Regions from separate parts of the Pseudomonas sp. CFBP 8770 genome, predicted to be linked through region 2. Evidence: predicted binding sites of a transcription regulator. Region 2 holds the regulator's gene; the other holds the start of a gene.
What was found. The regulator FliA, encoded in region 2, starts transcription of late flagellar genes. The targets are predictions, from matches to a motif close to CTAAAGTTTNNNNNNNNNNNGCCGNTAA.
Positions count from the first base shown of each region.

Region 1: IFT98_RS02165 (methyl-accepting chemotaxis protein) is a predicted target of FliA. The motif match lies at 14,072-14,099, and genes of this name have one in related genera.

Region 1 covers NZ_JACYUL010000001.1:476,782-492,082, forward strand. Annotated here, with positions in the region: gene IFT98_RS02110 (hypothetical protein) at 1-122, opposite strand, end outside; partial or broken gene IFT98_RS21140 (PAS domain-containing protein) at 999-1,685, shown strand; partial or broken gene IFT98_RS21145 (methyl-accepting chemotaxis protein) at 1,788-2,216, shown strand; gene msrA (peptide-methionine (S)-S-oxide reductase MsrA) at 2,286-2,792, shown strand; gene IFT98_RS02125 (TonB-dependent siderophore receptor) at 3,168-5,558, shown strand; gene cobF (precorrin-6A synthase (deacetylating)) at 5,800-6,555, shown strand; gene IFT98_RS02135 (hybrid sensor histidine kinase/response regulator) at 7,000-9,060, shown strand; gene IFT98_RS02140 (hypothetical protein) at 9,121-9,264, opposite strand; gene IFT98_RS02145 (class I SAM-dependent methyltransferase) at 9,434-10,372, opposite strand; gene yghX (YghX family hydrolase) at 10,416-11,303, opposite strand; gene IFT98_RS02155 (DUF6434 domain-containing protein) at 11,386-11,595, opposite strand; gene IFT98_RS02160 (alpha/beta family hydrolase) at 11,759-12,415, shown strand; gene IFT98_RS02165 (methyl-accepting chemotaxis protein) at 12,473-14,038, opposite strand; gene IFT98_RS02170 (metal ABC transporter substrate-binding protein) at 14,187-15,065, opposite strand; gene IFT98_RS02175 (metal ABC transporter permease) at 15,066-15,301, opposite strand, start outside.
Region 2 covers NZ_JACYUL010000002.1:483,699-498,008, forward strand. Annotated here, with positions in the region: gene flhB (flagellar biosynthesis protein FlhB) at 1-81, shown strand, start outside; gene flhA (flagellar biosynthesis protein FlhA) at 392-2,521, shown strand; gene flhF (flagellar biosynthesis protein FlhF) at 2,533-3,852, shown strand; gene fleN (flagellar synthesis regulator FleN) at 3,971-4,804, shown strand; gene fliA (RNA polymerase sigma factor FliA) at 4,798-5,544, shown strand; gene IFT98_RS07035 (chemotaxis response regulator CheY) at 5,770-6,144, shown strand; gene IFT98_RS07040 (protein phosphatase CheZ) at 6,164-6,952, shown strand; gene IFT98_RS07045 (chemotaxis protein CheA) at 7,011-9,185, shown strand; gene IFT98_RS07050 (protein-glutamate methylesterase/protein-glutamine glutaminase) at 9,202-10,332, shown strand; gene IFT98_RS07055 (flagellar motor protein) at 10,332-11,072, shown strand; gene motD (flagellar motor protein MotD) at 11,084-11,968, shown strand; gene IFT98_RS07065 (ParA family protein) at 12,024-12,812, shown strand; gene IFT98_RS07070 (CheW domain-containing protein) at 12,812-13,678, shown strand; gene IFT98_RS07075 (chemotaxis protein CheW) at 13,719-14,198, shown strand; gene IFT98_RS07080 (DUF2802 domain-containing protein) at 14,199-14,310, shown strand, end outside.

The sequences.
Region 1 (15,301 bases), on a different contig from region 2:
CCGTGCTCATTGACGATGGTGAAGCTGAAGCAGCCTTTGCGCGCGGCCATGATCAGGCAGTTCATCGGAGCGAAGGCGTGGGTGAGGGTGCGGATGGCATCCTGGGTCTGGATATGAGTCATGTTGTTGTATGTTCCTGCAATGGTCACGACTTGGAGCCGTGATCGATAAAAACGTTCCAGTAGCGCGGGCCTTTGGGCCGGGCGAAGAACCTGTCTGGAACAAGACAGCCAGTGAACAGCGCTTTATCGTTTTGGCTGTTGGGCTGACTGGTAGGTACTTAGGAGGGCAGGCAACATTCCGGGCTAAGGTTCGGGGCCCTGGATGCAGATCCTGATCAATCGTAGGTTGGTCGGGGCAGAGTAATTCGCTTGATGCCGGACTTGTTCGCAAGTCGGGGGGCGTTACCTGGAGACCATCATGTTGGTCGAGCCCGTGTGAACAGGGTTGTCGACCTGAATTGACTTTCAGCTTGGTACTAACGGGTCGAAGACTATCGCATCGGCTATGAGGCGCGCAAGCGCTATTCCAAAAAAATACGTTATCAGCACCTAGAAAACCCAAACGAAGGCCTTGTCACTGCAAGTGCAAGAAGACGTGTCTGTACGGTCTGACCGTGCATCTTCGATCATGGCTACTCGGTATGACTCACGCAAGTCAATGAAAAAAAACGTCTTTTCGAGTTGGTGAAAAAATCGACAGTTTGACTTCAGGCCCCATTCCATATGGGTTTGCGAGGGGCAGGGGGGGGTTGTCCACTGACTTATCCACAGCTTCTGTGGATTGTCCCGGCGGCGCGCTCTGGGCCGGGGCTGATTGGGTTCGAGCAGGTAGACATCTGTCATGCAGGGCTAAACCCTCGGCCATTGCCGCCGATAACACGACCATGACCCTGATGCCGGTGCCTTATGTTCAACAACAAACTCAAGCAGCAACTCAGCGCACAAGCCGATGAACTGGTGGAATTGCGTCAATTGGTAGCCGGCATGACCCACGAGATGCTCAGCCTGGACATCGATGCGTCGCTGCGCATCATCGCCTGCAACGACTTGTTCGCCACCACCCTGGGTTACACCGAAGCGCAGCTGGTTGGCAGGCTGATGACCGAATTGGTCCCCACCTACGTGACCAAACTGCCGTGCTACAACAACTTCCGGGCGGCGGTGGCGGCAGGCACTTCGGTGTCGGACAACTATCGCTACCTTAAGGCGGACGGCAGCCTGGTCTGGGTCAATGCGCACTGGAAGCCCATCCGCAATGCGGCGGGTGTGCTGATGCACATCAAGTGCTTTGCCACCGATGTCACCCAGAGCATGGAGAAAGCCGCGGAGAACGCTTCGTTCATCGACGCCTTGCTGCGTTCCACGGCGGTCATCGAGTTCGACTTGAAAGGCACCGTGCTGTCGGCCAACGACCAGTTCATGCGCGGCATGGGCTATACCCTGGCGCAGGTGCAGGGCAAGCATCACCGCCTGTTCTGCCACAGCGAAGAAACCAGTTCGCCGAGCTACACCGAATTCTGGGCAAACCTGAACCGCGGTGAATTCGTCGCCGGCCGCTTCAAGCGTCTCGACAGCATGGGCCGTACCGTCTGGCTCGAGGCGACCTACAACCCGGTCTACGACACCGAAGGCAAGCTCTACAAGGTGGTCAAGTTCGCCACCGTGGTCACCGAGCAGGTCGAGCGCGAGGCCGAGGTCAATCAGGCCGCGCAGACCGCCTATGAAATCTCGCGCAGCACCGACATCAGCGCCCAGCGTGGCGCGGTGGTAGTGACCGATACCGTGCAGACCATGCGCAAGATCGCCGACGACATGCAGTCCGCGTCCAGCGGTGTCGAAGCGCTGGGCAAGCAATCGCTGCTGATCAGCTCGATCATCCAGACCATCAGCAGTATCGCGCAACAAACCAACCTTCTCGCGCTGAACGCCGCCATCGAAGCCGCACGTGCCGGCGAGCAGGGGCGCGGGTTCGCCGTGGTGGCCGACGAAGTCCGGCAACTGGCAGGTCGGACCAGCACCGCCACCGACGAGATCGCCGCCGTGGTGCAGCAGAACCAAGCGTTGGTCGATGGCACCGTGCGCGACATGGCCAACAGCAGGCAGCAGGCCGAGCAGGGCGTAGAACTGGCCGGCCAGGCCGGTGACGTCATCGTCGAAATTCAGGACGGGGCGAAGAAAGTGGTGGAGGCAGTGGCGCGTTTCACTAACCTCTGACGGCCTGTACGGCGCCTTCGCAGCGGTTGTATTAGAATGGGCCACGTTCATTCAGCGAAGGTAATCGATATGACAGTCCAGACCGAAACCGCTCTGCTGGCGGGTGGCTGCTTCTGGGGCATGCAGGACCTGATCCGTCGTTATCCGGGCGTCCTGCAGACGCGGGTCGGGTACAGCGGTGGCGATGTCGCCAATGCAACCTACCGCAACCACGGCACCCATGCCGAAGCCATCGAGATCGTGTTCGATCCCAGCGTGATCGGCTATCGCCAGATCCTCGAGTTTTTCTTCCAGATTCACGACCCGTCCACGGCCAACCGCCAGGGCAACGATGTGGGCCTGAGCTACCGCTCGGCAATCTTCTACAACACCGAGGAGCAGAAACGCGTCGCACTGGAAACAATCGCCGACGTCGATGCCTCGGACCTGTGGCCCGGCAAGGTCGTCACCGAACTGGCCCCGGCAGGTGATTTCTGGGAAGCCGAGCCCGAGCATCAGGATTACCTGGAGCGTATTCCCAACGGCTACACCTGCCATTTCATACGTCCCGACTGGGAACTTCCCGCGCGCGGCTGATCCGGTTGCGCCAATAGCTAGACATATCCAGTAATAATTTCCCGGCGGTGGTGTTCATCACTGCCGGGACATCCATCCTGACGCCCCCTGCAACGACCCCTCTCCATCGTGCAGCCCGCACGCTCTGCGCTCTTCATACGCACTCATCCAGCCTGCGCGCTCGCTGGCAAAGACCAATGCTTCTGGTTGGCAGCCGCGAATGCTTGCCAAGTGCCATGAATTATCATTTACATTTTTTTGACATTTGCATAGCCTTGCGCCGCTTCCGCATTCAACGCGGTTTCGCACACAAGTTTGCGCGGCTTCCTACAGCCCGCATTCGAGTCTTCGCCCGGGGGGGGCAGACCGCCTTGTGTGGGTTCCTGAGGTCATGCCATGAATCACTTTCCTTTGCGCAGTGTTGCGCTGTGCATCTCTTTGTCCATCGCCGGCTTGGCACAGGCTGCGCCGATCGCCGTGAACCTGCCCGCACAGCCCTTGGGCGAAGCATTGAACAAGCTGGGTCAAGCCAGCGGCCTGCAAGTGCTGGTCGAACCGGCGGCGATTGCCGGCAAGACGGCACCTTCGGTCACCGGTCGGATGGAGCCTGCCGTGGCACTGCAACGCCTGCTGGCCGGCAGCGGCCTGGTGGGTACGGTGCAGGGCGACGTGGCCAGCGTCACCGCCCCCGCTACAGCATCCAATGGCGGCGCAGTGGAGCTGGGCGCGACGGCCGTCTCGGCCGCCACCAGTTCCATTGCCGGCACGGCCACTACCGAACACTCAGGTTCCTACACCACCGGCAGCATGAGCACCTCGACCGGGCTGCCGCTGTCGATCCGCGAAACCCCGCAGTCGGTCAGCGTCATCACCCGCCAGCGCATGGACGACCAGGGCATGAACGACCTCAACGATGTGGTCAAGTACGCGCCCGGCATCACCTTGCGCAAGTTTGGCGGCGACCGTCAGGCGTTCCAGGCGCGCGGGTTCAACATCGACAACATCATGTACGACGGGCTGCCGACCAGCATTGGCCAGTTCACTCTGGACACCATTGCCGGTGCCGACCTGGCCTTGTACGACAGGGTTGAAGTGGTGCGCGGTGCCACCGGCCTGATGACCGGTGCCGGCAGCCCGTCGGCAACCCTGAACCTGGTGCGCAAGCGTCCTACCGCCACCCCTCAGGTCAGCATCACCACCAGCGCCGGCACCTGGGACCGCTACCGCACGCAGGTCGATGCATCGAACCGGCTCAACGAATCCGGCACTTTGCGGGGCCGGGTCGTGGCCGCCTACGAAGACGACAACAGCTACATCGACGAGCGTGAGAAGCAGCGCCAGACCTTCTATGGCGTGTTCGAAGCGGACTTGAGCGAGGCGACCACCCTGACCCTCGGGGCTTCCAAGCAGCGCGATGACGCCACCTCGGATTGGGGCAGCCTGCCGTCAGGCCCGAATGGCGAAGACCTGCATCTGTCGCGTTCCACCTTCCTGAGCAACGATTGGGCTTACTGGGATAGAGACAACGTCAGCGTGTTCACCGACGTCACCCACCGCTTCGACAACGGCTGGACTGCCAAGGCTGCGGCCGCGAAGATATGGGCCGAGTCCAACACCTTTTCCAGCTATCTGACGGCACCCCGCAATGGCGTGTACGGGCAGGCGACGGGCGCCTACGACACCACCGACGTGCAGACCAACGTGGATGCCTCGCTGGCTGGCCCGTTCCAATTGTTCGGTCGCGAGCATCAGTTGACCGTCGGTGCCAGTCGCCGCCAGGAGAAGTTCGACCAGACGGGTGGCTACTGGAATGACTCCACGCCTGTCGATATCTACAACTTCGATCCGGCTGTCATCGCCAAGCCTTCGCGCACTCGCAGCGATTATCGCCTCTATGAGAGCAAGAACACGGCGACTGAAAAGGGCGTCTACGCCGCCGCGCGTTTCAACCCGCTGGACCCGTTGCACATCATCGTCGGCAGCCGGGTCAGTTGGTATGACTACGATAACCGCTCGGGCATAGGTGATTACAAGGTGACCCAGGAAGTCACGCCCTATGCCGGCATCATCTACGACCTGAACGACACCTACTCGGTCTATGCCAGCTACACCGAAATCTTCAAGCCGCAGACGCAGCAGGATGTCGGCGGCACGGTGCTGGACCCGATGACCGGCGAAAGCTATGAGATCGGCATCAAGGGCGAGTACTTCGATGGCGGCCTGAATGCGTCCGTGGCCATGTTCGACATGACTCAGCAGAACCGCGCCTATGTCATTCCCGATCAGCCGGCCAGCTGCCGAGCCACCAACCGCACCTGCTATGAGGCCGCAGGCGAGGTACGCAGCCGTGGTCTGGATACCGAGATCAGTGGCGCCTTCACGCCCAACTGGCAGTTCTCGGCCGCCTATACCCTGGTGCTCAGCCAGTACGTGAAAGACCGTACCTACGAGAAGGGTAATCTGTTCGCGCCCAATCAGCCCAAGCACCTGTTCAAGGCCGCGACGACCTACCAGTTCGAAGGTGCCTTGGACCGGCTGCGTATCGGCGCCGACGTGCTGGCGCAGAGTGCGACCTATGGTCGTGTCGGAACCGGTCATGCCGAGCAGGATTCCTACGCGGTATTGGGCTTGATGGCCGGCTATCGCTTCGACGAACACTGGGACGCCCGGGTCAACTTCAACAACGTGCTGGACGAGAAGTACTGGCAGGGTATTCCCACCGCAACCGGCAGTGGCACGTACGGCGACCCGCGCAACCTGATGTTCTCGCTGAAATGGTCGCTGTGACCCAGTGAGCGAGAGGGCGGGCGTGCAATGCGCCCGCCCGTCGATCATCACAGGCATTCGTAGCAGATGCACATACGTGTAAAGGCCGAAAGGGCGTGGACAGCTGGAACTGTGCCAATTCGCGCAACCCCGTATTCACCTTGAAACGGACGCTGTAAGGTCTGGCATGCGTCAGCTGTGAAGAGAGGCCTGCATCGGCACTGCCATAGGCGCGTTGTAGTGAACTGTCCGCGGAGCACTTTTGAAAACACTTCTCATCATCGGCATCGGCGCTGGTCATCCCGAGCACATCACGGTGCAGGCGGCGCGTGCCTTGGCGCGGGTCGATGTGTTCTTCCTGATGGACAAGGGCGATCACAAAGGCAAGCTCAATGCCCTGCGCAAAGAGATCCTCGAGCGTCATGCAACGCCTGGGGCGTATCGGGTAGTCGAGGTTCTGCAGCCCGAGCGTCCGGCCGGGCCGGACTATCGGACGTCGGTGGATACCCTGAACGCGCGCAAGCAGGCGGCCTTCGAGCGGTTGCTCGATAATCAAGTGGCGGACGGGGAGTGCGCGGGCGTCCTGGTGTGGGGCGATCCGTCGCTGTACGACAGCACGCTGCGCATTGTCGAGGCGATCGCTGCCAAAGGCGCGCGAGCGGTGCAGTATGAGGTGTTTCCCGGGGTGACCAGCATTCAGGCGCTGACCGCAGCGCACCGCATCACCCTCAACAGCATCGCGGGTGCTGTGCAGATCACTACCGGTCGACGCCTGGCGGCGAGGATGCCCGAGGGGGTCGACACGGTGGTGGTCATGCTCGATGCACAGGACAGCTTCAAGGCGCTGGTCGGCCAGGATCTGGATATCTATTGGGGTGCTTACGTCGGTACGGCCGATGAAGTGCTGCTGGCCGGAAGGCTGGATGACATGGCGCAGATCATTGCCGATGCGCGGCAGCAGGCGCGCAGCCGGCATGGCTGGATCATGGACAGTTATCTGCTCAGGCGCCGTGTCTGAAGTTACGCGGGGTTGCCGGACGCGGCTCGCGCCGCTGCTACAGGGGCTGCCTGAAGTTGCGCGGGGTTGCCGGACGCGGCTCGCGCCGCTGCTACAGGGGGTGTCTGAAGTTGCGCGGGGTTGCCGGACGTGGCTCGCGCCGCTGCTACAGGGGTTGTCTGAAGTTGCGCGGGGTTGCCGGACGTGGCTTGCGCCGCTGCTACAGGGGTGGGGTTTTGTGGGTGGCGCCGTCTTTGGTTTCCGTGGGAGCGGTCAGTGGCCGCGAAAAGAGCGCTGCGGATCCCCTGGCGCACCGCGGCGTCCGTTTCGCGGCCACCGACCGCTCCCACGCAGAATCTGCCGCAGTCCATCTGCAACCGTGTACGGATTTCGCGCTGTGCAGGCTTGTATTACCCAAACGCCGACGTCACCATCAGGGCACCCTGCGTTCCGCTGCGAGCCGATATGCCGACCCAGCCTCCCGAACACCTTCGCGACCCTTTCGTACCTGAGGAGACACCTGCCCAGGATGCAGCCGAATGCCTGCAGCTGGCCCTGGATACCGGGGCCATCGTCGGTACCTGGGTGTGGGATGTGGCGGCCGACCACTTCAGTGCCGACGAGCGCTTCGCCCGCACCTTCGGTCTTTCCGGCAAGGTGTGTGCCCAGGGCCTGCTGCTGGAACAAGCGATGGCCAGCGTCCATCCGCAGGATCGCCCGCGGGTCGAGGCCGCCGTGTTCGAAACCCTCGGCAATGGCGGTCACTACCGTTGCGAGTATCGCGTGCTGCAGAGCGACGGCAGCTATCGCTGGATCGAAGCCAACGGCCATGTGGAATTCGACGAGGCGGGCCGTCCGCACCGTTTTCCCGGCGTGCTGCTGGACATCCAGCAACGCCGCAGCGCCGAGGCCGAGCGCGATCGCATGACTCACCTGCTGCGCACCTTCACCGCCGCGGTGCCAGGTGTGGTGTACGCCAAGGATCGCGAGGGGCGGATGCTGGTTGCCAATCGAGGCACCACCGAACTCATCGGCAAACCGCCCGAGCAGTACATCGGCCGCACTGATGTCGAGTTCCTGGAAGACAAGGTCCAGGCCCGGGTGATCATGGAAACCGACCGGCGCATCATGGAAGGCCGGCACACTCAGGAGGTGGAAGAAGAGGTACGCCAGGCCGACGGCACAGCGGCGACCTGGCTGTCGCTCAAGACCCCCCTGCTCGACGAAAACGGCGAAGTCATCGGGTTGATCGGCTCCTCGATCGACGTTACCGCGCGCAAGAAGGCCGAAGCTGCGGTGCGCGAACTCAATCAGACCCTGGAAGAGCGCGTGCGCATCGCCATCGCCGAACGGGAAAAAGCCGAGGCGGCGTTGCACCAGGCGCAGAAGATGGAGGCCGTGGGCCAGCTTACCGGAGGTATCGCCCACGACTTCAACAACCTGCTGGCGGGCCTGTCCGGTAGCCTCGAATTGATGCACATGCGCTTGAAACAGGGCCGTACCGATGACCTCGAACGCTACCTGGACGTAGCGCAGGGGGCGGTCAAGCGCGCCGCGTCGCTGACCCATCGGCTGCTGGCGTTCTCCCGTCGGCAGACCCTGGCCCCGGTGCCCACCGACGTCAACGCGTTGATCCACGGCCTGGAAGAACTGGTGCGGCGTTCGGTCGGACCTTCCATCGAGGTGAGCGTGCGCGATACCCAAAATCTGTGGACGGCGCTGATCGACCCGACCCAGTTGGAAAACGCCTTGCTCAACCTGTGTATCAATGCCCGCGATGCCATGCCGGCAGGTGGGCGGATCAGCATCGAAACCGGCAATCAGTGGCTGCCCCACAGCGATGCGTTCAATCATGAAGTACAGGCCGGCGAGTACCTGGTGGTTCACGTTACCGATAACGGTTCGGGGATGAGCGAAGAGGTCATGGCCAAGGCGTTCGAGCCGTTCTTCACCACCAAACCGGTCGGCGAAGGCACCGGTCTGGGTCTATCGATGATCTACGGGTTTGCCAGGCAATCCGGCGGACTGGTGAAGATCCAGTCACGGCCAGGGCTTGGCACGACGGTCAGCCTGTACCTGCCCAGGCATTGCGCAGGTCTCGAGACAGAAGCGGTCGTGCCCAGCCAGGCGCCCATCGACCTCGGTGGCAGCGGCGAGACCGTGCTGGTGGTGGACGACGAAGCCTCGGTGCGCGGTTCCGTGGCCGAACTGCTGGAAAGCCTGGGCTACGTGGTCCTGCAGGCCGGCGACAGCGCCCAGGGGCGAGAGCTGCTGCAATCGGCAGCGCGCATCGACCTGCTGGTGACGGACGTGGGCCTGCCCGGTGGCCTCAATGGTCGACAGATGGCCGAGCTGGGGCGGTCGGCCCGACCTGGCTTGCCGGTGCTGTACATCACCGGCTACGCGCAGAACCTGGCACTGGACCAATGCCATCTGCAGCCCTGCACCGAAGTCCTGACCAAGCCGTTCGCCCTGGAAGCATTGAGCGAGCGCGTGCGCACGCTGATCACGCAGCGCCAGCCGTGAAACCTGTTCTGCGGCCATGAAAAAGCCCCGCCATGGCGGGGCTGCTCACAACCAGCAGGCTCATCGAGTCAACCTGGCATTCAGGATCGCGTCGCGCACCAACGGACGGCAGGCTTCGACGAAAGCGATCAACTGACTGGCCGGGATCGAGCCCAACGCACTGACAGGGGTATGGCGGATGGTGTTATATTCCTGCGCTGACATGGCGGATACCTCTCAAGGGTTTCATTCGATGTGTCACCCGAGCCGCCGGGACTCTCACCTCCCGGTGGCTCTCCTTTACTTGGTTCGCCGGCCGCGTGAAATTGTTCAATCTTTAAGATGGCCAGTCGCCGTACGGTATGTTAGGGCCTGAGCCAGTGTGATTCGGCGATCACTCCCGCACGAACACCATTGCCTTGAGGCCGCTGGCCGGGTCTATATCGGCAAACTCCGGTGGGTTGTCCAGGCGCCGCCGCAGGCGCAGCGCAGGTGCCTCGCGGCGCAGCTCGTCGACCAGAAATTCAGGGCCCAGCGCGGGGTCGTTCATGCACGCCAGCACCACGCCCGATTCGCTGAGCAGTTCCGGCAGGCGGCGCAGTACCCGCTGGTAATCCTTGGTCAGCATAAAGCTGCCTTTCTGGAACGACGGCGGGTCGATGATCACCATGTCGTACGGACCGTCCTTGCCGACCCGGCCCCAGGACTTGAACAGATCGTGGCCCAGAAAGCTGACCTTGCCCAGGTCGTGGCCGTTGAGGTGATGGTTCTCGCGTCCTCGGGTGAGGGCGGCGCGAGACATGTCGAGGTTGACCACACGGGCCGCGCCGCCGGCGATGGCAGCCACCGAGAACCCGCAGGTGTAGGCGAACAGGTTGAGCACACGTCGACCCTGGGCGTTTTCGCGTACCCAGTCGCGACCGTGGCGCATGTCGAGAAACAAGCCGTTGTTCTGTTTACGTCCCAGGTCGATGCGGTACTGCAGGCCGTTCTCGACCAGGACCACCTGCTCTTGCGCTGCGCCGATCAACCAGTGCACGTCGCTGCCGGGCAGATAGCGGTGCTGCAGCGCCAGACCGCGCGCGCCGCTGGCTGCCCAGACCGGCTGCTGCGCGAGGCCGGCAAGCAGCTGTTGCAAGCCTTTCAGGTGTTCGGGAAGCGGCTCCTTGAACACCGACACCAGCACGATGCCCTGCAGCCAGTCCACGGTCAGTTGCTCCAGCCCCGGCCAGCGCCGACCGCGGCCGTGAAACAGCCGACGGGTTTCAACCGGCGGCTGGGCGAGGGCTTGAAGCAGGTGTTGATGCAAGGTGGCGAGGGCGTCGGCGTTCATGGCAAGGATCACGGCTACGGCTGCAAAGGGCCGGCATTCTACGTCAGCTCAGGTATTTTTCGAACCAGCCCAGCGTGCGTTCCCAGGCCAGGTCGGCTGCGGCCTTGTCATAGCGCGGGGTCGAATCGTTGTGAAAACCATGGTTGGCGCCGGGATAGATGTACGCCTCGTAGGTTTTGCCTGCCGCCTTGAGCGCGGCCTCGTACGCGGGCCAACCTTCGTTGATGCGCGTGTCCAGTTCGCCGAAATGCAGCAGCAGCGGCGCCTTGATCTTCGCTACATCCTTGGCGTCGGCTTGACGTCCATAGAACGGCACCGCGCACGCCAGCTCGGGATAGGCCACCGCCGCCGCATTGGACACACCGCCGCCATAGCAGAAGCCGGTCATGCCGACCTTGCCGGTCACACCTTCATGCGCCATCAGCCAAGGGATCGCGGCGAAGAAGTCATTCATCAATTTGGTCGGGTCGACCTTCTCCTGCAGCGCCCGGCCCTTGTCGTCGTTGCCCGGATAGCCGCCGACCGAGGTCAGGCCATCCGGGGCCAGGGCCATGTAGCCAGCCTTGGCGACCCGCCGTGCGACGTCTTCGATATAGGGGTTGAGCCCGCGGTTCTCATGCACCACCACCACGCCTGGCACCTTGCCGGTGGCCTGGGCCGGTCGCACCAGATAGCCGCGCACCTGGCCATGGCCGTTGGGCGAGGGATAGGTGACGTATTCGGCCACGATCTGCGGATCGGTGAATTCCACCTGCTGGGCCAATGCATAGTTCGGGCTCAGACTGGCCAGCAACGCGCCTGCGGTCAGTCCTCCGAAGGTGAACAGCGCCGCGCGGTCGAGGAACTCGCGGCGGTTGATCTTGCCATGGGCATAAAAGTCGTACAGTTCCAGTAACTCTGGGGAAAAATCCTTGGCACTGAGACGATCCATCGGGCACTCCTATAGGAAGACACCAAGCGGTGAGGGTTGCACTCATTAAAGCAGCGTTTCACACCCTGGCCACCGCATCGCGTCAACGCGGATGCATCAGGTTCCAGTGGTCTGCGACCTGACCCATGGTCTTGGCTTGGCCACTTTTGAGCCAGGCCATGAAAGGACGGTCGAAATGAAAGTTGGGGCCGCACGCCTCGGTCAGGAAACGCCGCACGTTCTGGGTGTTGCGGTAGCCTCTGTCCAGCGGGGTGTAACGGGTGATGGGCGCACTGTGCCAGTCGAAGTTCATGAATCGCTATCCTTCGCGAAAAGATCAAAGAGTATGGGGAGGTTGGAGCCGTACCTGCAGGCTGGCGCAGTGTACGCCATCATGCACCGGGCACTTTTCCTGTGCCGCGTTTTGCCTCAGAGTCTGTAACTCGCCAATAGTGCCAAATGTCGACGGAAGGATGATGAGCGAAGATCAGTGGACCCAACGCATGCAAGACAACGGCTGGCTGTGGAACCCCGCCCAGACCGGCGCGCAGGCGCCGTGCCTGATCCTGGCGCACGGTGCCGGCGCGCCGATGGACAGTGCCTTCATGAACAGCATGGCCGGGCGCCTGGCCGCTGGCGGTGTCAGCGTGGTGCGCTTCGAGTTTCCCTACATGGCCCAGCGCCGCAGCGGCGGTAGCAAGCGTCCGCCCAGTCCGCAGGCAAGCCTGCTGGAAAGCTGGCGACAGGCCTATGCCCTGGTGCGACCGCTGGTGACGGGCACCTTGGCAGTGGGGGGTAAATCTATGGGCGGACGGATGGCCAGCCTGCTGGCGGATGAATTGGGCGCCGATGCGCTGGTGTGCCTGGGGTATCCCTTCTACGCGGCCGGCAAGCCGGAAAAACCGCGAGTCGAACACCTGGCCGACCTGCGTACACCGACCCTGATCATCCAGGGCGAGCGCGATGCGCTGGGCAACTGCGAGACAGTGGCAGGCTATGAGTTGTCGGAGGAAATCGAGCTGTACTGGCTCAGCGCCGCCGACCATGACCTCAAACCCTTGAAGTCATCCGGGTTCAGCCACGACCAGCATATGCAGACCGCGGCTGACCGGATCGTGGCCTTCCTGTCCTGACACGCCTGGCCGACAGGCAGCCAGCCACGCAGGCTTGGCTGCCAGGGCGAGGGTCGCTCAGCGGTTGAAGCGCTCCACCAGCGAGTACTGGCTGTTGGCGGTCTTGGTCAACTCTTCACTGAGCAGTGCCGAGTTCTGCGCCTGTTCGCTGGTTTCATCGGCCAGGTGCGAGATGGTGGTGATGTTGCGGCTGATCTCCTCGGCCACTGCACTTTGCTCTTCGGTGGCTGCGGCGATCTGGGTGGTCATGTCAGTGATGTTGGCAACCGCCTCGCTGATGCCGATCAACGCTTTGTCGGCTTCCAGCACACGGGCCACGCCTTCCTCGGCCTGACGGTGGCCGGCATCCATGGTCTGCACGGCATTGTTGGCGGTCTGCTGCAGCTTGGCGATGAGCCCGTGGATCTGCCCGGTCGACTCGCTGGTGCGTTGTGCCAGTTGGCGCACTTCATCGGCGACCACGGCGAAGCCGCGGCCCATTTCACCGGCACGTGCCGCTTCGATGGCCGCGTTGAGCGCCAGCAGGTTGGTCTGGTCGGCGATGCCTTTGATCACATCCACCACGCCGCCGATTTCGTCGCTGTCCTTGGCCAGTTGGGTGACGGTCTGCCCGGTTTCCCCGACGACCACCGACAAGCGCTGGATCGCTTCGCGGGTTTCGCCGGCGATGTCGCGACCGCGGCTGGTCAGGCGGTTGGCCTCCTGGGTGGCGTCGGCAGTGCGCTGCACATGGCTGGCCACTTCCTGGGTAGTGGCCGCCATCTGGTTCACCGCAGCGGCCACCTGTTCGGTTTCCAGGCGCTGACGGTCGAGGCCCTGGGAGCTCTGGTGCGCGAGGGCGTCGGATTGTCGGGCTTGGCCGGTCAGGTGCTCGGCGGTGTCCTGCAAGCGGGTCAGGCAGGTCTTCAAGCGCGCTTCCTGGCTCAGAATGGCCATTTCCAGGCGCGCCTGGGCGCCCCGGCTGTCGGTGTACATCTGCGCGATGAGCGGATCCGAGGTGGTCTGGTCCGCCAGTTTGAGCAGGCGCTTGATACCGCGCTGCTGCCAGCTCAGGCCCATCAGGCCCAGTGGCAGCGACAGCCCGGCGGCCAGGGCGAACCCCCACGAGGTATCCAGCCAGGTGCCGATCATGAAACCAACCTGGCTGACCAGAATGAACGGCACCCAGTTCTGCAGCACCGGCATCCAGCGATCGCGGCCGGGTACTGCGGATCTGCCGTTGTTCAAGCGTTCGTAGAGCGATTGGGCACGGCGGATCTGCTCGGCCGTCGGCTTGATCCTTACCGATTCGTAACCCACCACCTGCTTGTTTTCAAGTACCGGGGTGACGTAGGCGTTGACCCAGTAGTAGTCGCCGTTCTCGCAACGGTTCTTGATGATGCCCATCCACGGCAGGCCCTGACGCAGCGTCGCCCACATGTGCTCGAACACCGCCGAAGGTACTTCCGGGTGGCGCACGGTGTTGTGTGGCGCGCGAATCAGCTGCTCGCGGGTAAACCCGCTGATCTCCACGAAAGCATCATTGCAGTAGGTGATCATTCCTTGGGTGTCGGTCGTGGAAATCAGGCGCTGCTGGGCAGGAAAAGTCCGTTCGCGCTGAGTGATAGGCTGATTGTTACGCATGAGTGTCCATTCATTCCGTGGGGCTTTGACAGGTTCTCGGCCAGGTCGGGAAAAGATTGAATCGGATATCGGCGAAGGGAAGGGGAGCGGCTTGAAAGTGGTCGCCGAGCAGGCCCGGGAACCGCAGCCTGCTCACGATAGTGAAGGGTCAAAGGGCCTGGATGACGGCGCTCATGTGAGCCTGCAGGTCGGCGATCGGGTCGTCGCTTTCCTCGGCCAGCACCAGCAGCTTGCTGCCTGCGGCCGTGATCACCGCCTTGACCGCTTCGGGCGGTTGGCGATGGTCGATGACCAGGGCTACGTCGTTGTCCTTGAGCGTCATGCTCAGGCTTTCCAGCTGTGCGGTGTCCCACTGTTCGTCGTTGAGCACCTGGGTGGCCACCGTGTCCAGATTGAGACCGGCTGCAAGGTAGGCGAAGCGATCACTGAGGCTGACCACGCTGACGTTGTCCGCCTTTGCCAGGCGTGCCTCGCTGTCGGCGCTGAGCTTGAGCAGTTGCTGCTTGAGCGCGGCCAGGTTGGCGTCGATCCGTGGTTTGGCGGTCGGGGCCAGGCGTACCAGGTCGGCAGCCATGACATCGGCCATGCGCCCCATGTTGTTGCTCGACAGCCACGGCTGGCTGTTCAGTCCGCCCACGCCTGGCTGTACCGCGATACCGGGCAGCACACCGTCGACCGGGCGCGCCGCGTCGATCTCGACGATGCGAATGTTGCTGCGGCGCGCCAGCGGGTACAGGGAATCGTCCGGCCATAGCGAACGCAGCCCGATCACCGCGTCGGCAGAGCCGGCCAGTCCGGCCAACGCTTCTGCGCCGCGGCCGGTGAAATAGGCGTTCTGCCGGGAGCCGGGCAGGTTGGCAGCGGCCGCGCGTTGCAGTTGCACGCCGCTGTCCTTGAGCAGCAGTTGGCCCAGGCCGTAGGTGATCGGCAGGCTGGCGAGGACTTTCACCGGCTCCGCCGCCTGGATCGCAGGGGCGAGCGCCGCACACAGGGCCAGGGCCGCTGTCAGTTTGCGCAGAGTAGGCATTTATCCGATGTTCCCTTTGAGGCTGGGCAAGGTGCCGCGGGCGATGGCGGCGAGAGCGAAGGCGATGCCTGCGACCAGGATGATGGCGGCCCCGGAAGGCACCGGCAGGTCGAAGAGGATCGGCAGCAGGATCCCGCACAGGGTGCTCACCGTGGCAATGATCACCGAGATCCAGAAGAAGCCCTTGAGCGACTGGCTCAGCAGCCGTGCCGCCGCTGCCGGAATCACCAGCAGCG
Region 2 (14,310 bases):
CAGTACCAGGCCGGGCGGGGCAAGCGTCCCGATCCGTTGCAGGACCTGCCGATCCCGCCGGATCTGCAGCGAGACAGTTAGGGCGAGTCGCGCCCTTCGCGGCCACGGACCGCTCCCACAGAAAGTTCGGACCTGCCGCGATCTCTGTAGGAGCGGTCGGCGCTTTTCGCGGTCACGGACCGCTTCCACAGAAAGATCGGACCTGCCGCGATCTCCGTAGGAGCGGTCAGCGCCCGCGAAGAACGCACCACCGTTAGATCGATTTCACTCCGGCTCGGCAGCCCCTCGATAATCTTTAGTCCCTCTGGCAAAAGTTGGACCTCTTCTTGCACTGCCCCTTGGCAAGACGCCTGGCGCGTCAAAAGTTCGCTTGGGGAAGTGGGGAATGTCGGTGGATCGCTCTCAATTAATCAACACCGCTCGTAGCAACATCGTCGGCCTTGGCCGCGGCAATCTGGGTGTGCCGCTGCTGTTGCTGGTGATGCTGGCGATGATGATGCTGCCGATCCCGGCACTGCTGCTGGACGTGTTCTTCACCTTCAACATCGCCTTGTCCATCGTCGTGCTGCTGGTGTGCGTGTACGCCCTGCGTCCGCTGGACTTCGCCGTGTTCCCGACCATCCTGCTGGTGGCCACGCTGCTGCGCCTTGCGCTCAACGTGGCGTCGACGCGGGTGATCATGCTCCACGGTCAGGAAGGCCATGCCGCCGCGGGTAAAGTGGTCCAGGCATTTGGTGAGGTGGTGATCGGCGGCAACTACATCGTCGGTATCGTGGTGTTCGCCATCCTCATGATCATCAACTTCGTGGTCGTCACCAAGGGCGCCGGGCGCATCTCCGAGGTGAGCGCGCGGTTCACCCTGGATGCCATGCCCGGCAAGCAGATGGCTATCGACGCCGACCTCAACGCCGGTCTCATCGATCAGAACCAGGCCAAGGCGCGTCGTACCGAAGTGGCCGCCGAAGCCGAGTTCTACGGCTCGATGGACGGTGCCAGCAAATTCGTCCGTGGCGACGCCATCGCCGGTCTGCTGATCCTGTTCATCAACCTGATCGGCGGCATGCTGGTGGGCATGCTGCAACACAACATGCCATTCGCCGAGGCGGGCAAGGTGTACGCCCTGCTGACCATCGGTGACGGCCTGGTCGCGCAGCTGCCATCGCTGCTGCTGTCCACTGCAGCGGCCATCATGGTGACCCGTGCATCGGGCTCCGAGGAGATGGGCAAGCAGATCCAGCGGCAGATGTTCGCCTCGCCCAAGGCGCTGGCCGTCTCCGGCGCGCTGATGGTGATCATGGGCATGGTGCCCGGAATGCCGCACATGGCCTTCATTACCCTGGGCGCCATCGCCGGTGGCGGTGCCTACCTGCTGTGGAAAAAACAGAACGACGTCAAGGTCCAGGCCCAGGCCGAAGTGCAGCGTCAACAGGAGCTGCTGCCGTCACCGACGCGGACCCAGGAAACCAAAGAGCTGGGCTGGGACGACGTCACGCCCATCGACATGATTGGCCTGGAAGTCGGCTATCGGCTGATCCCCCTGGTGGACCGCAACCAGGGCGGCCAGTTGCTGGCGCGGATCAAGGGCGTACGCAAGAAGCTGTCCCAGGACCTGGGCTTCCTCATGCCTACTGTTCATATTCGCGACAATCTCGACCTGGCACCCAGCGCCTATCGTTTGACGCTCATGGGGGTGATTCTCGCCGAAGCCGAGATCTACCCGGATCGCGAGCTGGCCATCAACCCCGGTCAGGTCTTCGGCTCGTTGAACGGCATCACCGCCAAGGATCCGGCGTTTGGTCTGGACGCGGTCTGGATCGACGTCAACCTGCGCAGCCAGGCGCAGTCGCTGGGCTACACGGTGGTCGATGCCAGTACGGTAGTGGCCACGCACTTGAACCAGATTCTGCAGAAGCATGCCCATGAGCTGATCGGCCACGAAGAAGTCCAACAACTGCTGCAAGTTCTGGCAAAAGGCTCGCCCAAGCTCGCCGAAGAGCTGGTTCCCGGCATCCTTTCGCTGTCTTCGCTGCTCAAGGTGCTGCAGGCGCTGCTGGCAGAGCAGGTACCGGTTCGCGACATCCGCAGCATTGCGGAAGCGATCGCCAACAATGGGCATCGGAGTCAAGATACCGCCGCGCTGGTCCAGGCCGTCAGGGTCGGTTTGTCCCGCGCCATCGTGCAAAGCATTGTAGGCATTGAGTCGGAGCTGCCTGTCATCACGCTGGAACCAAGGTTGGAACAGATATTGCTAAATAGTCTTCAGAAGGCTGGTCAGGGTCAGGAAGAAGGCGTTTTGCTGGAACCGAGCATGGCGGAGAAACTGCAGAGATCCTTGATCGATGCGGCGCAGCGGCAGGAGATGCAGGGCCAACCGGTAATACTGCTGGTGGCCGGTCCGGTCCGCGCGATGCTGTCACGCTTCGGTCGCCTGGCGATCCCCAACCTTCATGTACTGGCCTATCAGGAAATCCCTGATAACAAGCAAGTCACCATCGTTGCGACAGTAGGGCCCAACGGCTGAGGTAGTGGGTTATGCAAGTGAAGCGATTTTTCGCCGCCGACATGCGTCAGGCCATGAAATTGGTCCGCGACGAGCTGGGCGCCGACGCTGCCATCATCGGCAACCGTCGGATCGCCGGCGGCGTCGAGCTGACCGCAGCGCTGGACTACAAGCTGTCGGCCCTGGCGCCGCGCGTGCCCAACCTCGAGTTGGAAGAAGAGCTGCGCAAGACCCAGTCGCGGATCGTTTCGGCCCAGGCCGAGCTGAGCACCCGTGGCGAGAGCGATGCGGCCACCAACCGCCAGCTGGTCGCAGGCCTGCCGTTGACCGCCGCCGAGCCGCTGGTCGAGCCGCGTCGCGAAGAGCCACCGCGTGTCCAGGCGGCCCCCGCGCCACAGCCTGCCGTCGACCAACGTCTTTTCGATTCCATGCGTTCCGAACTCAACGGTTTGCGCCAACTGCTGGAAGTGCAGCTGGGCTCACTGGCCTGGACCCAGCTGCAAGGCAGCAAGCCGGCGCAGGCGAATCTGTGGCGTCGTTTGCAGCGCATCGGCTTGTCCGGCCCGATCGCTCGCGAGCTGCTCAGCCTGACCAGCGAAATCAACGAACCTCGGCAGGCATGGCGGATGCTGCTGGCGCACTTGGCGCGTATGATCCGTACACCTGAAGTGGAACCGCTTGAAGAAGGTGGTGTGATTGCCATGGTCGGCCCGGCCGGCATGGGCAAGACCACCACCCTGGCCAAGCTGGCAGCCCGCTATGTGCTCAAGTACGGTTCCCAGAGCGTGGCCCTGGTGAGCATGGACAGCTTTCGCATCGGTGCCCAGGAGCAGCTCAAGACCCTGGGTCGCATTCTCAATGTATCGGTGACTCAGGTCGATCCGGGCCAGTCATTGGTACAGGCGCTGGAACCCTTGCTGCGCAAGCGTGTGGTGTTGATCGACACCGCGGGCCTGCAAGCCAGCGATCCGGCCCTGCGCATGCAGCTCGAGAGCCTGGCCGGACGCGGCATCAATGCGCGCAACTACCTGGTGCTGGCAACCACCAGCCAGAAGCAGGTGCTCAGCGCCGCGTACCATAGCTACAAGCGTTGCGGTCTGGCCGGGTGCATCCTGACCAAACTGGATGAAACGGCCTGTCTCGGCGAAGTGCTGAGCCTGGCCATCAGTCAGGAACTGCCGATTGCCTATCTTACCGATGGGCCGCGCATTCCCGATGACTTGCATTTGCCGCGCCGGCACCAGTTGGTCAGCCGCGCAGTGAGCGTGCAAATGCAAGAAGAGCCCAGCGAAGAGGCCATGGCCGATATGTTCGCGGGTCTCTACCACAGCCCCGACAAGCGAGTTGGCTGAGGTGAAGAACGTTATGCAAGCACACTCTTCCTGCATCGTAGGGTTGCCAGGAAACACTCGAGCAATCGAACTGGCAGCCACTCGTGTGGCCTCGGTCTAGACAAGGTAAAGAACGAACATGGGCAGCATGCATCCCGTACAGGTGATCGCGGTGACCGGCGGCAAAGGTGGCGTCGGCAAGACTAATGTGTCAGTGAACTTGTCCCTGGCGTTGGCCGAGCTCGGCCGCCGGGTCATGTTGCTGGACGCCGACCTTGGCCTGGCCAACGTCGACGTGTTGCTGGGCCTGACCCCCAAGCGCACCCTGGCCGACGTGATCGAAGGTCGCTGCGAACTGCGCGACGTGATGTTGCAGGGCCCTGGGGGCATCCGTGTCGTGCCCGCAGCCTCCGGCACCCAGAGCATGGTCCAGCTGAGCCCGGCCCAGCACGCCGGCCTGATCCAGGCCTTCAGCGATGTGGGCGACAACCTCGACGTGCTGATCATCGACACCGCCGCCGGTATCGGCGAATCGGTAGTGAGCTTCGTCCGCGCGGCCCAGGAAGTCCTGCTGGTGGTGTGCGACGAGCCGACCTCGATCACCGATGCCTACGCCCTGATCAAACTGCTCAATCGCGACCACGGCATGAACCGCTTCCGGGTCTTGGCCAACATGGCGCAAAGCCCCCAGGAAGGGCGCAATCTGTTCGCCAAGCTGACCAAGGTGACCGACCGCTTCCTCGACGTGGCCCTGCAGTACGTTGGCGCCGTTCCGTACGACGAGTCGGTGCGCAAGGCCGTGCAGAAGCAGCGCGCCGTGTACGAGGCGTTTCCCCGTTCCAAATGCTCGCTGGCCTTCAAGGCAATCGCGCAGAAAGTAGACACCTGGCCGTTGCCGGCCAATCCCCGTGGCCACCTGGAGTTCTTCGTCGAACGCCTGGTCCAGCAAACCAGCGCAGGGCCCGTATCATGAGCGCCAGCGGATACCGTATGTACAGCAAGGCGTCGCGCGACTCGCAGCAGCATCAGCTGATCGAGCAATACGCGCCGCTGGTCAAGCGTATCGCCTACCACCTGCTGGCGCGGCTGCCAGCCAGCGTGCAGGTGGAAGACCTGATCCAGGCCGGCATGATCGGTCTGCTGGAGGTCTCGACCAAGTACGACTCGAGCAAAGGGGCCAGTTTCGAGACCTATGCCGGCATTCGGATCCGCGGCGCGATGCTCGATGAAGTGCGCAAGGGTGACTGGGCGCCGCGTTCGGTCCACCGCAATACCCGCATGGTCAGTGATGCCATTCGCCGAATCGAGTCGAAAACCGGTCGCGACGCTAAAGATCACGAGATCGCGGCCGAACTTAGTCTGAGTCTGGATGATTACTACGGGATCCTGAACGATACCCTGGGCAGCCGCCTGTTCAGTTTCGACGATCTGCTGCAGGACGGTGAGCACGAGGGCCTGCACGAAGACGGCGCCAGCGGTTCGCTGGAGCCCTCGCGGGATCTCGAGGATGAACGCTTTCAAGGCGCGCTGGCCGAGGCCATCGCCAACCTGCCCGAACGCGAGAAGCTGGTCTTGTCGTTGTATTACGACGAGGAACTGAACCTCAAGGAAATCGGTGAGGTACTGGGTGTCAGCGAATCGCGGGTAAGCCAGTTGCACAGCCAGTGCGCGGCGCGACTGCGCGGGCGCCTGGGAGAGTGGCGGGCACGCTGACCCAAAGGGATTCGCAGGACATGTGGGAGCGGTCATTGGCCGCGAAGGGAGCACCGATGTATGTCAGACATACAGCGGCGCCTGATTCGCGGCCGATGACCGCTCCCACGCGATTGCGGGGAAATGCCGATCTGCGACGGCCGCGGATATAACCGGATTCGATTGTTACGCACGTCCAGGGGCTGGGCGTGTTCAAGACTGCTGGAGGTCTAATTGGACAAGAACATGAAAATCCTCATCGTCGACGATTTCTCGACGATGCGGCGCATCATCAAGAACCTGCTGCGTGACCTGGGCTTCACCAACACCGCCGAGGCCGACGACGGCAACACCGCCTTGCCGATGTTGCACAGCGGCAATTTCGACTTTCTCGTCACCGACTGGAACATGCCCGGCATGTCCGGCATCGACCTGCTGCGCCAGGTGCGCGCCGACGATCGCCTCAAGCACCTGCCGGTGCTCATGGTGACCGCCGAGGCCAAGCGCGAGCAGATCATCGAAGCCGCCCAGGCCGGGGTCAACGGGTATGTGGTCAAGCCTTTCACTGCGCAAGTGCTGAAAGAAAAAATCGAGAAGATTTTCGAGCGCGTCAATAGCTGAAGTCTGCAATGGGGGCGCAATGGACCACAAACAAAGCACGTTGGGGGACTTCGAGTCGACCCTGAAGAAACACGCCGTGGAGCTGGTCGACAGCCTTGAAAAAGGCCGTTTCGGCGAAGCGGTGCAACTGATCCACGAATTGAACCAGACCCGCGATCGCGGCCTGTACCAGGAAGTGGGCAAGCTGACGCGGGAGCTGCACAGCGCAATCGTCAGTTTCCAGATCGATCCGAACATTCCCCAGGCCGAAGAGGTTTCGCAGATCACCGATGCGACCGAACGTCTGTCGTATGTGGTGCGCCTGACCGAAAACGCGGCCAACCGCACCATGGATCTGGTCGAGCAGAGCACACCGGTGCTCAACACGCTGAGTGCCGAGGCCAGTGTCTTGAGCGTCGACTGGCAGCGCTTCATGCGCCGCGAAGTGGCCGCCGACGAATTCCGCGAACTGGCACGCCGGGTCGACGGCTTCCTGACCCGTAGCGAGCAGGGCAATCGCGAAGTCGCCAGCCACCTCAACGACATCGTGCTCGCCCAGGATTATCAGGACCTCACCGGCCAGGTCATCAAGCGTGTCACCGCGCTGGTCACCGAAGTGGAGAGCAACTTGCTCAAACTGGTCCTGATGGCCAGCCAGGTGGATCGCTTTGCCGGCATCCAGCACGACCACGAACAGCTTCGCGCCGAAAAAGATCAAGAAAAACATCCTGCCAAGGGTGAAGGTCCGCAGATCCATGCCGATAAACGTGAAGACGTCGTATCCGGTCAGGACGATGTCGACGATCTGCTGTCCAGTCTGGGCTTCTAGGCCATCGCCTGCGCCTGACTGTGTTGACCGTTAATCACGTACTCCAGGGAGCATCCACATGAGCTTCGGCGCCGACGAAGAAATCCTTCAGGATTTCCTGGTAGAGGCCGGCGAAATTCTCGAGCAACTGTCCGAACAACTGGTCGAGCTGGAAAGCCGTCCCGATGATGCCGACTTGCTCAATGCAATTTTTCGCGGTTTTCACACTGTAAAAGGCGGCGCCGGCTTCCTCCAGCTCAACGAGCTGGTGGAGTGCTGCCATATCGCCGAAAACGTCTTCGACATCTTGCGCAAAGGTGAGCGCCGGGTCGACGCCGAACTCATGGACGTCGTGCTCGAAGCGCTGGACGCGGTCAACGGCATGTTCACCGAGGTGCGTGAACGCGCCCCGGTCACACCGGCCAGCCCCCAGTTGCTCGATGCCCTCGCGCGCCTGGCCGAACCGGCTGCGGCAGTTGTCGCGCCGCCGGTGGCAGCGCCAGCTGCTGCGCCGGTTTCGACGCCGGGCGAAGACATCACCGACAGCGAATTCGAGCAATTGCTCGATTCCCTGAGCGCGGCCAAGGCGCAGGCCACTGCGCCGGCTGCACCTGCTGCTGTGGCACAGCACGGCGCGGCCAGTGACGAGATCACCGACGACGAATTCGAGTCGCTGCTCGACCAGCTGCACGGCAAGGGTCAGTTCGCCGTCGATGCGCTGGCACCGGCTGCAACGTCGCCAACTGCCGCGGCGCAGGCTGGCGCGACAGCGCCTGGCGACGAAATCACCGACGACGAGTTCGAGGCCCTGCTCGACCAGTTGCATGGCAAGGGCGCGTTCACCGCCGATGCGGTCAAGGCAGCGCCGCCTGCCGAGGCGCAGGCCCCCACGAGCGACCAGATCACCGACGACGAATTCGAGTCACTGCTCGATCAGCTGCATGGCAAGGGCAAGTTCAGCGATGTCGCCAGCCTGCCCGAGACTCAGCCGACGCCGTCCGCGTCTGTGCCGGTGGCAGCACCACGCAAGGTCGAGGCAGCGCCCGCGCGTGCGCCGGTGGCCGAGAAGCCGGTCGCCAGCGAAGCCGAGACGACCGTACGGGTCGACACCGCGCGCCTCGACGAAATCATGAACATGGTGGGCGAGCTGGTGCTGGTGCGTAACCGCCTGGTGCGCCTGGGCGCCAACAGCGCCGACGAAGCCATGTCCAAGGCCGTATCGAACCTGGACGTGGTCACGGCCGACCTGCAGACGGCCGTCATGAAGACGCGCATGCAGCCGATCAAGAAGGTCTTCGGACGCTTCCCGCGGTTGGTCCGCGACCTAGCGCGGCAGTTGAAGAAGGAAATCAACCTGGAACTGGTCGGTGAAGAAACCGACCTGGACAAGAATCTGGTCGAGGCCTTGGCCGACCCGTTGGTGCACTTGGTGCGCAACGCCGTCGATCACGGCATCGAGACGCCGGAAGAGCGCGAACGCAACGGCAAGGCGCGCGGTGGGCGCGTGGTGTTGTCGGCAGAACAGGAAGGCGACCATATCCTGTTGTCGATCAGTGATGACGGCAAGGGCATGGACCCTGCGGTGCTGCGCGCCAAGGCCGTGGAAAAGGGCCTGATGGACCGCGACGCCGCCGACCGCCTCAGCGAATCGGACTGCTACAACCTGATTTTCGCACCGGGTTTTTCCACCAAGACGGAAATCTCCGACGTGTCGGGCCGTGGCGTGGGCATGGACGTGGTCAAGACCAAGATCAGCCAGCTGAACGGCTCGATCAATATCTACTCGGCCAAGGACCAGGGCTCGAAGATCGTCATCAAGGTGCCGCTGACCCTGGCGATCATGCCGACGCTGATGGTGATGCTGGGCAACCAGGCGTTCGCCTTCCCGCTGGTCAATGTCAACGAGATCTTCCACCTGGACCTCTCGCGCACCAACGTCGTCGACGGCCAGGAAGTGGTCATCGTGCGTGACAAGGCGCTACCGTTGTTCTACCTCAAGCGTTGGCTGGTCAAATCGGCCGCTCACGAGGAGCAGGGCGAGGGCCACGTGGTCATTCTGTCGGTCGGCACCCAACGCATCGGTTTCGTGGTCGACCAGTTGGTCGGGCAGGAAGAAGTGGTGATCAAGCCGCTGGGCAAGATGCTGCAGGGCACGCCCGGCATGTCCGGCGCGACCATCACCGGTGACGGCCGAATAGCCTTGATCCTCGATGTACCGAGCATGCTCAAGCGCTACGCCACACGGCGTATCTGATCGTAGTGGAGTGTTTATGGCAGTCAAGGTCCTGGTGGTGGATGATTCCGGTTTTTTCCGCCGCCGCGTCTCGGAAATTCTTTCGTCGGACCCCACCATCCAGGTGGTCGGGACCGCTACCAATGGCCGCGAAGCGATCGATCAGGCCCTGGCGCTCAAGCCCGACGTGATCACCATGGACTACGAGATGCCGATGATGGACGGCATCACTGCCGTGCGTCATATCATGCAGCGCTGTCCCACTCCGGTCCTGATGTTTTCCTCGCTGACCCACGAGGGCGCGCGGGTTACCCTCGACGCGCTCGACGCGGGGGCAGTGGATTACCTGCCGAAGAATTTCGAAGACATTTCTCGCAACCCCGAGAAGGTCAAGCAGATGCTCTGCGAGAAGATCCATACACTCTCGCGCAGCAACCGCCGGCTGGGTGCGCACATGGCCACGCCAGCCCCGACGCTCGCGTCCACTGTCACCCCGGCGCCAGCCGCCCCCGCGTCGTCGCGGGCCGTGCCGGCGCGCACGCCAGCACCGGTTACGCCGGCGCGGGCTCCGGCGCCGACCGCCAGCACTGCGACGCCACGGCGCAAGCCGTACAAACTGGTGGCCATCGGTACCTCCACCGGCGGGCCGGTAGCGCTTCAGCGTGTATTGACCCAGCTGCCGGCCCATTTTCCAACGCCGATCGTGTTGGTCCAGCACATGCCTGCGGCCTTCACTCGCGCCTTCGCCGAGCGTCTTGACAAGCTCTGCCGGATCACCGTCAAGGAAGCCGAGGATGGCGACGTGCTGCGTCCCGGGCTGGCGTTACTGGCACCCGGCGGCAAGCAGATGATGATCGACGGGCGCGGTGCAGTGAAGATCCTGCCCGGTGACGAGCGGCTGAACTACAAGCCCTGCGTGGACATCACCTTCGGTTCGGCGGCCAAGTCCTACGGCGACAAGGTGCTGGCGGTGGTACTCACCGGTATGGGCGCCGACGGTCGAGAGGGCGCGCGTCTGCTCAAGCAGGGCGGCAGTCACATCTGGGCCCAGGACGAAGCGAGCTGCGTGATCTACGGCATGCCCATGGCCATCGTCAAGGCTGGTTTGGCCGACGCCATCTACAGCCTCGATGACATTGGCCGGCACCTGGTCGAGGCGTGCGGCTGATGGATGTACTGAGCCTGATCGGGATCATTCTGGCGTTCGTTGCCATCATTGGTGGCAACTTCCTCGAGGGTGGCCACCTGTCGGCTCTGCTCAATGGTCCTGCTGCGCTGATCGTGGTCGGCGGCACGCTGGCAGCGGCGCTGATCCAGTCGCCCATGAGTGCGTTCAAGCGCGCGCTGCACAACGTGCGCTGGATTCTTTTCCCGCCCAGGATCGACATGGCCGGCGGTATCGACCGTGTGGTGAACTGGAGCCTGGTTTCGCGCAAGGAAGGCTTGCTGGGGCTGGAAGCCAGCGCCGAAGCGGAGCCCGATGACTACGCGCGCAAGGGCCTGCAGCTGCTGGTCGATGGCGCCGAAGCCGCGGCCATCCGCAGTATTCTCGAGGTGGATCTGTACAACCGCGAAACCCGTGACCTGCAGGCAGCCAAGGTGTTCGAAAGCATGGGTGGCTATGCGCCCACCATCGGCATCATCGGTGCGGTGATGGGGTTGATCCATGTCATGGGCAACCTGGCCGACCCCAGCCAGCTGGGCAACGGCATCGCGGTGGCGTTCGTGGCGACCATCTACGGTGTGGCCAGCGCCAACCTGCTCCTGCTGCCCGTGGCGCACAAGCTCAAGGCCCTCGCCCAGCGTCAGGCGGCCTATCGGGAAATGCTGCTCGAAGGGTTGCTGTCCATCGCCGAAGGTGAGAACCCACGTTCCATCGAAATGAAGCTGCAAGGCTACCTCGACTAGGAGAGCATGGCATGGCCCGTCGTCGTCGCCTCGAAGAGCCGGAAAACCATGAGCGCTGGCTGGTGTCCTACGCCGATTTCATCACCTTGCTGTTCGCTTTCTTCGTGGTGATGTATTCGATCTCGTCGGTCAACGAAGGCAAGTACAAGGTCCTGTCGCAAGCGCTGGTCGGGGTGTTCAGTGACCCGGACCGCAGCGTCAGGCCCATCCCGATCGGCGAGGAACGACCCTTGACCACCCGTCCCGTGCAACCGCTGGTCACCGACAGCGAGCAATCGGAGGCGGCCATCGGCGAGGCGGTCGACCCTCTGCAGACCATTGCCGACAATGTCCGTCAGGCGTTCGGCGACCTGATCGCTTCGGATCAACTGACCGTACGCGGCAATGAGCTGTGGATCGAGATCGAACTCAAGTCCAGCCTGCTGTTCGGCAGTGGCGATGCCATGCCCAGCGACATGGCGTTCGCCATCGTCGACAAGGTCGCCAGTATTCTCAAACCTTTCGACAATCCGGTTCATGTCGAGGGCTTCACCGACAATCTGCCCATCAGCACCGCGCAGTTCCCGACCAACTGGGAGCTGTCGACCGCTCGGGCAGCGAGCATTGTCCGCATGATGGCTATGGAGGGCATCGACCCGCGGCGCATGGCGGCGGTCGGCTATGGCGAGTTCCAGCCGGTGGCCGACAACGCCAGCGCCGATGGACGAGGGCGCAACCGTCGGGTAGTGCTGGTCATTTCGCGCAACCTTGACGTGCGTCGCAGCATCACCAGTTCTGGCAGCGCCAACGCGCAGCCGGATGCAGCACTGCGCCGGGCTGGCACACAAACTGCAAAGACGCCCTTAACCGTGCCGTCCGCGCCTGGGTCTGTCAAAAGTCCGCCGCCCGGCCCTTAACCCGAAAGCTTCACTATCTCGGTAGTGCGCCGTTTACCGAGGGGAAATCACCACCATGAGAGTCTGGGCAGTAGCCAATCAAAAAGGCGGGGTAGGCAAGACCACGACTTCGATCGCCTTGGCCGGTTTGCTCGCCGAGGCAGGCAAGCGCGTGGTCATGGTCGATCTCGATCCGCATGGTTCGATGACCAGTTATTTCGGGCACAACCCCGATGAACTGGCGCACAGCTGTTACGACCTGTTCCTGCACAAGGGCGCGGTACCACCCGGCCTGGCCCACCAACTGCTGCTGCCAACCGGCGAAGCCAACGTGTCGCTGCTGCCCTCGAGCACCGCGCTGGCGACGCTGGAGCGCCAGCAACCCGGACAGAGCGGCCTGGGCCTGGTGATTGCCAAGACCCTGGCGCAACTGTGGCAGGATTTCGACTACGCCGTCATCGACAGCCCACCCCTGCTGGGCGTGCTCATGGTCAATGCATTGGCGGCTAGCCAGCAACTGGTGATCCCGGTACAGACCGAGCACCTGGCAGTCAAAGGCCTGGAGCGCATGGTCAGCACCTTGACCATGATCAACCGTTCGCGCCGCCAGGCCCTGCCGTACAGCATCGTTCCGACGTTGTTCGATCGTCGTACCCAAGCGTCGCTCAGTACCCTGCGTACCCTGCGCGACGACTACCCGCAGCACATATGGCCGGGCTACATCCCGGTCGACACTCGTCTGCGCGATGCCAGCCGGGCCGGACAGACACCCTCGCGCTTCGATGGCAAGAGCCGAGCAGTCGTCGCCTATCGTGCCTTGCTCAAGCATCTGCTGGCCCAACAACTCGTCGCGCAGGTAGCCTGATGAACCGTCCCGTCGATATTGCCCAGCGGCCCCAGGTGGCCTTGCAGTCCTACCTGGACGGCCTGCTGCATGAAGCCACCGAGGCGTTCGAGGCGCTCGATCTCGACGCCGGCCTGGACAGGCTCGACGAGTTCCAGGCAGCCGTGCTCGAAGAACAGGTGCGCGATGCCGTAAGCCCGCAGCCGGTGCCAGTGCCAGTGCCAGCGCCAGCGCCTGCGCCGCCGGTGCAGCTGCCCTCAACCGTTGCCGATCCCATTCCACCGGCCAGCCTTGCATTGGTCGCACCCGTGGTCGACGTTCATCTGCCGTCGGCCACTCCGCAGCCGCTTTCGGCTGCCGTCGATGGCCGCCCCAGCTGGGCCGCCGAGCCGTTCGAGTGCCTGCTGTTCGACGTCGCCGGGCTGACCCTGGCCGTGCCGCTGGTGTGCCTGGGTTCGATCTATGCGCTGGCTGGCCAGACCCTGACGCCGCTGTTCGGCCAGCCCGACTGGTTTCTCGGCATCCTGCCCAGCAACAGTGGCAACCTGAAAGTGCTCGACACCGCGCGCTGGGTCATGCCCGACCGCTACCGCGACGACTTTCGCCAGGGGTTGCAGTACGTGATCTCGGTGCAGGGTTACGAGTGGGGTCTTGCCGTGCACCAAGTCAGCCGCTCGCTGCGCCTGGACCCCAACGAGATCAAGTGGCGCAGCCAGCGCGGCCAGCGGCCATGGCTGGCGGGAACCGTCATCGAACACATGTGCGCGCTGCTGGACGTCGCCGAGCTGGCCGAGCTGATCGCCAGTGGCGGTGCACGCCATCTGCGTCCAGTCGCCTCGGCGCCAGGCAAGCCTGTCGCCACCACCACCGCTATCATCAAGAATTGAATGAACACGCCGCCGTCATGGCATTTGAGGGGTTAGTAGCATGAAGAAGTCGTCCGCCCAAGGTTCCGAAGATCCGATCCTGCAGTGGGTCACCTTCCGTCTGGACAATGAAACCTACGGCATCAATGTGATGCAGGTGCAGGAAGTGTTGCGCTACACCGAGATTGCGCCGGTGCCGGGTGCGCCCAGCTACGTGCTGGGTATCATCAACCTGCGCGGTAACGTGGTCACGGTGATCGATACGCGTCAGCGCTTCGGTCTGGATTCCAGCGATGTCAGCGACAATACGCGCATCGTCATCATCGAGGCCGACAAGCAAGTGGTAGGGATTCTGGTCGACAGCGTGGCCGAGGTCGTCTACTTGCGCCAGTCCGAGGTCGAAACTGCACCCAACGTCGGCAACGACGAGTCGGCCAAATTCATCCAGGGCGTGTGCAACAAGAATGGCGAACTGCTGATTCTGGTCGAGCTGGACAAGATGATGTCCGAGGAAGAGTGGTCCGAGCTGGAGAATATCTGATTGATCTTCGAGGTTGCGGTAGTCCTGCTGGCAGTGCTGTGGGTTGGAACGGTTTCGCTGTTCCTGTCCTATCAGAAAAGCCAGCGCCTGCTGGCCGCCGAACAGGCGGCAG